Regions from separate parts of the Streptomyces sp. NPDC059499 genome, predicted to be linked through region 1. Evidence: riboswitches for the same ligand, from Rfam matches in the RefSeq annotation. Region 1 holds a riboswitch; the other holds the start of a gene.

Region 1 (4,135 bases):
GCACTGATGATCGCGGCCGGGGTGGTCTTCGACCTCAGTACGCCGCCCGATGTCAGTGCGATCCCCCTGTTCGCGGCGGCCCCGCTGATCGCCGCGCCGTTCTTCTCGCTGGCGAGCACGATCCGTACGGCCGTGGCCGCGATCGTGACGGTCCTGGCCATCCGGTTGTACGACGGCACGATCTCGGACGTCGCCCCGGTCACCGAGCTGCTCACCCTGGTCACCGTCTCCGTGCTCGCCCTCGTCATCAACGGAGTCGTCCGGCGCAGCAACGAGCAGCTGGCCTCGGCCCGGGTCATCGCGGAGACCGCGATGCGCGCGGTCCTCCCGACGCCGGACGAGCGGATCGGCGGGCTGCTGGTCGCGGCGCGGTACGAGGCGGCGCAGGCGGACGAGTTCGTCGGCGGTGACCTGTTCGCCGTCGTGGACACCCCGCACGGGGTGCGGCTGGTCGTCGGTGACGTACGGGGCAAGGGACTGGCCGCCGTGGAGGCGGTGGCGGTGGTGATCGGGGCGTTCCGGGAGGCCGCCGAGCAGGAGCTGTCGCTGGAGGGTGTGGCGCAGCGGCTGGAGAGGGCGCTGGCCCGGGAAGGGACCCGACGCGGCGGGCTCGACTCCATGGAGGGGTTCGTCACCGCGGTGCTCGCCGAGATCCCGGCGGGTTCGGGCAGGTTGCGGATCGTCAACCGCGGTCACCCCGAGCCGATCCTGCTGCACGGGGACGGGGCGCTTGAGGTGCTGGCGCCGACTGTGCCCGCGCTGCCGATCGGGATGGACCTGGGGGTGTGGCCGGACCGGTCGGACGAGTGGGAGCTGCCTGCCGGATCGACGCTCCTGGTGTTCACGGACGGCCTCTCCGAGGCGCGGGGCGCCGACGGGGTCTTCTACGACCCTGCGGCCCGGCTGCGCGGCCGGATCTTCCCGGGGCCCGACGAACTGCTCTCGGCGCTCACCGACGACGTGCGGCTGCACACGGGGGGCCATGCCGTGGACGACATGGCGCTGCTCGCGGTCGGCCGGCCCGCGCGGGGGCAGCCGGAGCGGCGGACGACTGTGAAGATCGTGGGGCGGGGCGATGGATGAGTCGTTGCCACGGTGCGTAGTCGAAGGACACCGCTCCGCATAACATATGACGCAACGTCAGAAACTGATGCCCCGGCGGGGAATACTCAACTCGCCCGTTTCGGACCGTTAATCCCCTGAAAGTCCACGTCAAAGCTGTGAATGATCAACGGGAACAGCTTGGAATCGGACCCGGGTGTCTATTAACGTTCGATAACGCAGCGCGGTTGTCCCAGTCGTCGCAAGAGGCGGCACCGTGCGCGAGCGCCGAATTCCGCAAGGAAACCGGGGAACCACCTACATGGGGTGAATCGGACACCTGTGTCTCGTGAGAGACAGAGGGGCCCGTAGGAGACCTTCCTGCTCCGAACCCGTCAGCTAACCCGGTAGGCGAGAAGGAAGGAAAGGAGTGCGCCCACGTGGCGTCCAATCAGCCTGCCCCCGAGGCCCCGTCACCCTTCAGGTCCGACACCCTCGGTGGCGAGGACAGGACGTGGGAGGAATGGAACCCCACCGAGGAGTCCATCCGTCCCGTTCGCGGCAGGCACCGTGTGGCCAAGCAGCGCGGCCTCGCCCGTAGCTCCACCGTCCTCGGCGTAGGCGTCATCGCAGCCGTCGGCGCGGGTGGCATGGCCACTGCGCAGAGCAAGCCGCCGGTCTCCATCTCTCTTCCCGATTCCATCGCGGACAATCTCCCCGACGCCAAGTCCCTGCCCGGCGTGAGCGCGTTCATGTCGGACGACTCCGCGGACAACGGTGCCGTCGCCACGGCCTCCCCGCTCACCACGGCCGGCATCACGGCCGCCGAGGCCGAGCAGGGCACGAGCAACGCCGGTGAGGCGCTGCGCGCCCGCATCCTCCAGCAGGCCGAGCAGCAGCAGGCCGGAGCCGAGGCCGAGGCCAAGGCCGCGGAGGAGAAGGCGGCAGCCGAGGAGGCCGCCGCCAAGGCCGCGAAGCAGCAGAGCGACGCCGAGGCGAAGGCCGCAGCGGAGAAGAAGGCGGCGGAGGTCGCGGCGAAGAAGAAGGCCGAGGCCGAGCGCCTCGCCAAGCTCGCCGCCAGCTACGCGCTCCCGACCTCCTCGTACACGATCACCTCGACCTTCGGCCAGGCCGGTTCGATGTGGTCCTCCGGCTACCACACCGGTCTCGACTTCGCGGCGCCGACGGGCACCCCGATCAAGGCCGTGCACAGCGGCACGGTGAAGTCGGCGGGCTGGTCGGGTTCGTACGGGTACCACACCGTCATCGAGCTGGACGACGGTACGGAGATCTCGTACAGCCACCAGTCCTCGATGGACGTCAGCGCCGGCCAGCGGGTCACCACCGGTGAGACCATCGGCCGCGTCGGTGCCACCGGCAACGTGACGGGCCCTCACCTCCACCTGGAGGTCCACACCGCGGACGGCTCGGGCATCGACCCGATGAGCTGGCTGCGGAGCAAGGGTCTCTCGATCTGAGTTCTTCCGGTCCGAGGGCTCCGCGGTGTGTCCGCAGAGCCCTCGCCGGTTCTCCGCCGAGCGTTCGCGCGGGCGGACAGCCCGTCCGTACCGGACGGACGGCCCACCTGAACTCCGGCGGCCCTGGCGCACCCCCCCCGACGTCAGGGCTGCCGGTCTGCCCGTGGTCGGCATCCGTCGGAATAGTCGCCTGAGCGGACTGGTTTGTTCCAGGTATGACTTCACTCCGCACACTCGGTTCCTCGAGCCTCCAGGTCTTCCCGCTCGCACTCGGCGGCAACGTCTTCGGCTGGACGGCCGACGAGGGCGGGTCCTTCGCCGTCCTGGACGCGTACGCCGCGGCCGGCGGCAACTTCATCGACACGGCCGACTCGTACTCCGCCTGGGCCCCGGGCAACGAGGGCGGCGAGTCGGAGACGCTCGTCGGCAAGTGGCTCGCGTCGCGCTCCAACCGCTCCGACATCGTCGTCGCCACCAAGGTCGGCGCCCACCCCGAGTTCAAGGGGCTCGCCGGCGCGACGATCAAGGGCGCCGCCGAGGCCTCGCTGCGCCGGCTCGGCACCGACCACATCGACCTCTACTACACCCACTTCGACGACGAGACCGTCCCCGTGGAGGAGATCATCACCGCGCTCGACCAGCTGGTGAAGGACGGCAAGGTGCGCGAGATCGCCGCCTCCAACATCAGCCCCGAGCGGCTCCGGGCCTCCCTGGAGTTCTCCGAGCGCGAGGGCCTCGCCCGCTATGTCGCGCTGCAGCCGCACTACAACCTCGTCTCGCGCGACACCTACGAGGGCGAGCTCCAGGACACGGCGGCCGAGGCGGGCCTCGCCGCCGTCCCGTACTTCGCACTGGCCTCCGGCTTCCTCACCGGTAAGTACCGGCCCGGCACAGCGGTCGAGAGCGCACGGGCCGACGGCGCGGCCAGGCACCTGGAGTCGGAACGCGGCCGCAAGGTGCTCGCCGCGCTCGACAGGGTGGCCCAGGAGCACGACGCGGAGATCGCCACGGTCGCGCTGGCCTGGCTCGCCGCCCGGCCGACCGTCGCCGCGCCGATCGCGTCCGCCCGCACGGTCGGGCAGCTGCCCGCACTGGTGGCGGTGGCAGACCTGCGGCTGACCGACGTGGACCTCGCGGACCTCGACGAGGCATCCGCCTGACACTTCACCACCCGCCGGGCTACGCGGAGGGTGGGCGGCTGTCCCGCTGGTGGCCGTCGTGCAGATACGGGTTGTACCCGCCGTAGTGCCGGTGAGGTGCGGGGAGCTGCTGCTGCGGATACGGAGCGGGCTGCTGCGGGAACCTGCGGGGGGACGGGACCGCGACCGGGGCCGTGCCGCGCCGGGCGCGGAACCGGCCCGTCGCGTGGGCCGCGTACGTCAGGGCAGGGCCGGCGACCTCCCGGCGCTGCCACAGGTGGTGCAGCAGCTCCTGCTCGCGCTCGGCGAAGTCCGGGCCGGGTGTGTCGCGGCGGGCTCGCCGGCGCAGCACCGCCAGGGACGTCGCGAACGCCTCGTACTCCGCGACCGCCTGTGCCGCGGCCTTGCCCCGGGCCCGGTCGGTGGTTCCGTGCCAGTGCCGTGCCATGTCGCGGGCCATGCCCCTGGCCCGCATCG
Region 2 (4,135 bases), on a different contig from region 1:
GGGCGGCGCGCAGCGCGACCCGGGTGTGTCCCTCCGCCGAGAGGTGCAGCCGGTCGTTGTCCCAGGCACGCCTGTCCTGCACGGACCGGAGCGACCACAGGTCCAGGACCGGGCAGTCGTAGCGGTCGGCGATGGACCGTACATGGGCGGTGTACGTGGCGATCTTGCCCCGCAGGTGCCGGAGCACCGGAACGCCGCGGGTGTCGAAGCCGGTGGTGATCATGACGGTGCCGACCGAGCGGGTCAGGTCGGCGACCGCGCGCTCGAAGCGTTCGGCCACGTCGTCCGGGTCGGTGCCCGGCCGGATGATGTCGTTGCCGCCCGCGCAGAAGCTCACCAGATCCGGTGCGAGCTCCTTGGCGCGGGGGACCTGCTCCTCGACTATCTGGTCGAGGAGGCGTCCGCGTACGGCGAGATTGGCGTACCGGAAGTTCCCGTGCGGGCCGTCCGCGGGGCCGCCCGCTGCATCGGGGAGTGGGAGCTGGTCCGCCAGAATGACCGCGAAACGGTCCGCCCAGCCGACGAGCGTCCCGTCGGGGCCAGGGTCTCCGACGCCCTCGGTGAAGCTGTCGCCAATCGCTGCGTACGACCCGATGGTGCCTCGCTGTTTGTTTCTCGAATCGTCTGCCACAAGCGCATATCCTGCACCTTCGAATGTGACCTACGCGACCGTAATAAGGGGTTGACGGGTGGTGAGATAGACCACCCGGTCAGGTTTTGGTAAAGCCGGAATAAGCAGAGGGGCGGTGCGCCGCCGCGCACCGCCCCTCTTGGGCTCACCGAGCCGCCTGATTGCGTCAGATGGAGACGCCGTGCGAGCGCAGGTAGGCGATCGGGTCGACGTCCGAGCCGTAGCTCGGGCCGGTACGGACCTCGAAGTGGAGGTGCGGACCGGTGGAGTTGCCGGTGGAACCGGAGAGGCCGATCTGCTGGCCGCCGGTGACGGTCTGGCCGGCCGAGACGCCGAGCGACGACAGGTGGGCGTACTGGGAGTACATGCCGTCGTCGTGCTTGATGACGACCTCGTTGCCGTACGCACCGCTCCAGCCCGCGGAGACCACGGTGCCCGGGCCGATGGACCGGACGCTGGTGCCGGAGGCGGCCTGGAAGTCGGAGCCGGTGTGGTAGCCGCTGGACCAGCTGGCGCCGGCGACGCGGTACTGGGTGGAGACGCCACCGTTGGCCACCGGGGTGGTGTAACCGGAGCTGTTGCTCTCCGAAGCACCGGTGGAGTCGGCGGCGTCGGTGGCCGTCGACGCCTTCTCGGCCGGCGCGGCGGCCTTCGGGGCCGACTTCACCTTCGAGGGGGCGGCCTTGGAGGGGGCGGCCTTGGAAGGCGCGGACTCCGTGGTGGAGCCAGATGCCTTGACGCCGAGGGTCAGCTTCATGCCCGGGAAGATCAGGCTCGGGTTGTCGCCGACGACCTCACGGTTGTCCTTGTACAGCTTCTCCCAGCCGCCCTTGACCTTCTTCTCGGCCGCGATCTTCGCCAGATAGTCACCGGCGACCACGGAGTAGGTCTTGGTGGCGCCGTGCTTCTTCGCCACGGAGGCGGCAGGCGCGTGGTGGGCCGCACTGGCGGCCGCCGGCTTGGCGGCGGGCGCGGACTGCTCGGCGGCGAACGCGCCGGTGGCGCCGATCAGCGGAAGTGCGAGGACGGCGCCGCCGGTCCCTGCGGCGAGGACGCCGCGGGAGATCGGGCTGGCCTTCGTACGACGGTGCTTACCCTTTGCGGGCATGGGGAATTCCTCTCCGGCGCCTGCGAGGTGAGCTGTCGGGTTCGGACTGGAGATGCCCGGCCGCGCTGAGCGCGTCTTGACCCCAAGCCGTTCCGGATCACTCCGGTCGGCGGCTTACCTGGTTCCCCCGCTCCTGCCACACGTGAGTCGGTGCGGATTCCGGGCGGCGGCAGGATTTGGCGTTCCGTCCGGATTGACCGTGACCGTAAGCGAGTCAGGACGCCGGGAACAAGCCACCGGTTGCGTACCGGAATGGGCGATTCAATTCCGGTTCCGAATTCCGGTCACACTCCGTGGATTACGGATCTTGGCTTTCCGCACGGCGTAAGGATTACCTCTCGGCAGTTTCGCCACACACCGTCACGGATATGATCCCGCTCACCTGCCACACCCCATCTCCCGCGCAAGCGGGGCATGTTCTGCTAAATGCACTAATACGGACATGTCATGCTCGCGGGCCGCCGGTCACCCCGGCCGGGAAGGCATCGAAGGGCGAAACGATTGCCCGATGAATCCATGTCGTATCGTCGCGGGCGTGCCCCCGTCGGCGAGCGGCGCCGACGCCAGACACTCCAGGAGTCCTTGTGACGCAGCAGCTGCCAGAGGTTCCGTCGACAGACGTCGAGCTGACCGGGGTCCGCAACTTCCGCGACGTGGGCGGTCTGCCGACCACGGACGGCGGCAGGGTGCGCCACGGGCGCCTCTACCGCAGCGGCCACCTGGCGCACGCCACCGAGACGGACACGGCATTCCTGGCCGGACTCGGCCTCCACACCGTCTTCGACTTCCGCAACGCCGCCGACCACAAGCTCGACGGTCTCGACGTGGAACTGCCTGGTGTCCGGAATGTCAGCATTCCGCTCTCCGACCCGGCCGACGGCGCCGAGTTCTGGCGACTGGTGCGCGACGGCGACATCCAGCAGCTGCGCTCGATCCTCGCCGACGGCAAGGGGACGGCCCGCATGATCGCGTCGTACCGGTCGATCATCACCGACCGCACCGCGGAGCACAGCAGGGTGCTGCACGCGCTGGCCGAGGACAGCGTGCCGGCGCTGATGCACTGCGCGGCGGGCAAGGACCGGGCCGGCCTGTCGATCGCGGTATCGCTGCTTGCCGTCGGCGTCGAGAAGGAGGCCGTCGAGGCCGACTACCTCAAGTCCAACGACGCGCACCGCCGCTACAAGGTGCGGCGCAGCGACACGTCGTCGGCGGGGATGTCGGACGAGGTGTTGGAGCTCCTCAACCCGCTCTTCGGCGCGCATTCCGACTACCTCGCCGCCGCCTTCGCCGCGATCGAGGAGACCTGGGGCGGCACGGACCGCTACCTCAGCGAGGGGCTGAAGCTCGCGCCCGAGACCCGCGAGAGGCTGCGCGAGCGCCTCGTCGAGAAGGCGTAGCGCAGGCGGTCAGCCTTTGCCCGCCACGGTGAACAGGAGAAAGAGGAAGGCCGCGACGACGTGGCCGGCCACCAGATAGGCGACGAGCCGGATGACCACACCCCGGGGCATCTTCCGCTCCTGCGTGTCCTTGGTCTCCCGCGGGCGCGGGGTGAGCGGGTCGTAGTGCTCCGAATCGGACATGGCAGTCCTCTCTTTCGGCTCTCGGGCCGAGGTGTGCGGCAGGTGCGGTGGGGCGTGCGTGGTCAGCGAAGGTGCGTCCCGTTGCCCAGGCACAGCTCGGCCGAGGGGCTCTGCAGCAGGGTGTGGACGAAGAGCAGCTCGGCGCCCCCGCGGTCGAGCGCCGCGATCCGGTGCGGGGTGAGCGAGTCGAAGTGCGCGCTGTCCCCCGGCCCGAGGTCGTGCACGGTCTCCCCCAGACCCACCCTCAGCCGCCCGTCGAGGACATACAGCCATTCCTCGCCCGGGTGCACGCGTACGAGATCACTCTGGGCCCCGTGGGGGACCCGGACCCGCAACGCCTGCATCGCCCGGCCGGAGCCACCGGCCTGCTGGTACATCCAGCCGTCGGCCTCAGCACCACCCGAGGTACCACCCGGGCCGGCGCCCGGAGCTCTTCCCGGGGTCCCTCCGGGCGCGCCGCCCGGAGCGCCCGCGAACGGGCCGCCGCGGACGATGGCGTCACGCTCGGGCGGCATTTCTCCGAGGAGCTCGGAGACCGTCGTACCGTAGATACGTGCGAGCCCGAGCAGCATCGGCAGTGAGGGCTGCCTGCGGCCCGTCTCGAGCCGGGAGAGGTGCGCCGGGGAGAGATCGGCCCGCCGGGCGGCGGTCTCCAGGGTGAGACCCCGGTTGCGGCGCAGGTCGCGCAGGCGCGGCGCGATTCCGGGCAGCTCGTCGGCCGCCCCTCCGTCAGGAGGATTCATGACTCCATTGGGCCAGGATCTTTCCTCGGAGGCAAATTTCTTGCCTCCGAGGCAAAGCATCAACGGTTGGCGA

The links. A riboswitch is a leader RNA that binds a small molecule or an ion and turns the genes downstream of it on or off. The one in region 1 is predicted to bind cyclic di-AMP.
Region 2: it holds a riboswitch for cyclic di-AMP, as region 1 does, so the genes downstream of both, ACFW9O_RS27190 (peptidoglycan DD-metalloendopeptidase family protein) here and ACFW9O_RS08735 (M23 family metallopeptidase) in region 1, are expected to answer to the same signal.

The regions. Positions count from the first base shown of each region.
Region 1 covers NZ_JBHYTT010000002.1:723,428-727,562, forward strand. Annotated here, with positions in the region: gene ACFW9O_RS08730 (PP2C family protein-serine/threonine phosphatase) at 1-1,083, shown strand, start outside; cyclic di-AMP (ydaO/yuaA leader) riboswitch at 1,318-1,470, shown strand; gene ACFW9O_RS08735 (M23 family metallopeptidase) at 1,482-2,519, shown strand; gene ACFW9O_RS08740 (aldo/keto reductase) at 2,735-3,679, shown strand; gene ACFW9O_RS08745 (PrsW family intramembrane metalloprotease) at 3,699-4,135, opposite strand, start outside.
Region 2 covers NZ_JBHYTT010000013.1:155,904-160,038, reverse strand. Annotated here, with positions in the region: gene ACFW9O_RS27195 (SGNH/GDSL hydrolase family protein) at 1-631, opposite strand, end outside; gene ACFW9O_RS27190 (peptidoglycan DD-metalloendopeptidase family protein) at 798-1,739, opposite strand; cyclic di-AMP (ydaO/yuaA leader) riboswitch at 1,744-1,902, opposite strand; gene ACFW9O_RS27185 (tyrosine-protein phosphatase) at 2,324-3,136, shown strand; gene ACFW9O_RS27180 (DUF6126 family protein) at 3,146-3,319, opposite strand; gene ACFW9O_RS27175 (helix-turn-helix domain-containing protein) at 3,382-4,062, opposite strand; gene ACFW9O_RS27170 (aspartate aminotransferase family protein) at 4,122-4,135, opposite strand, start outside.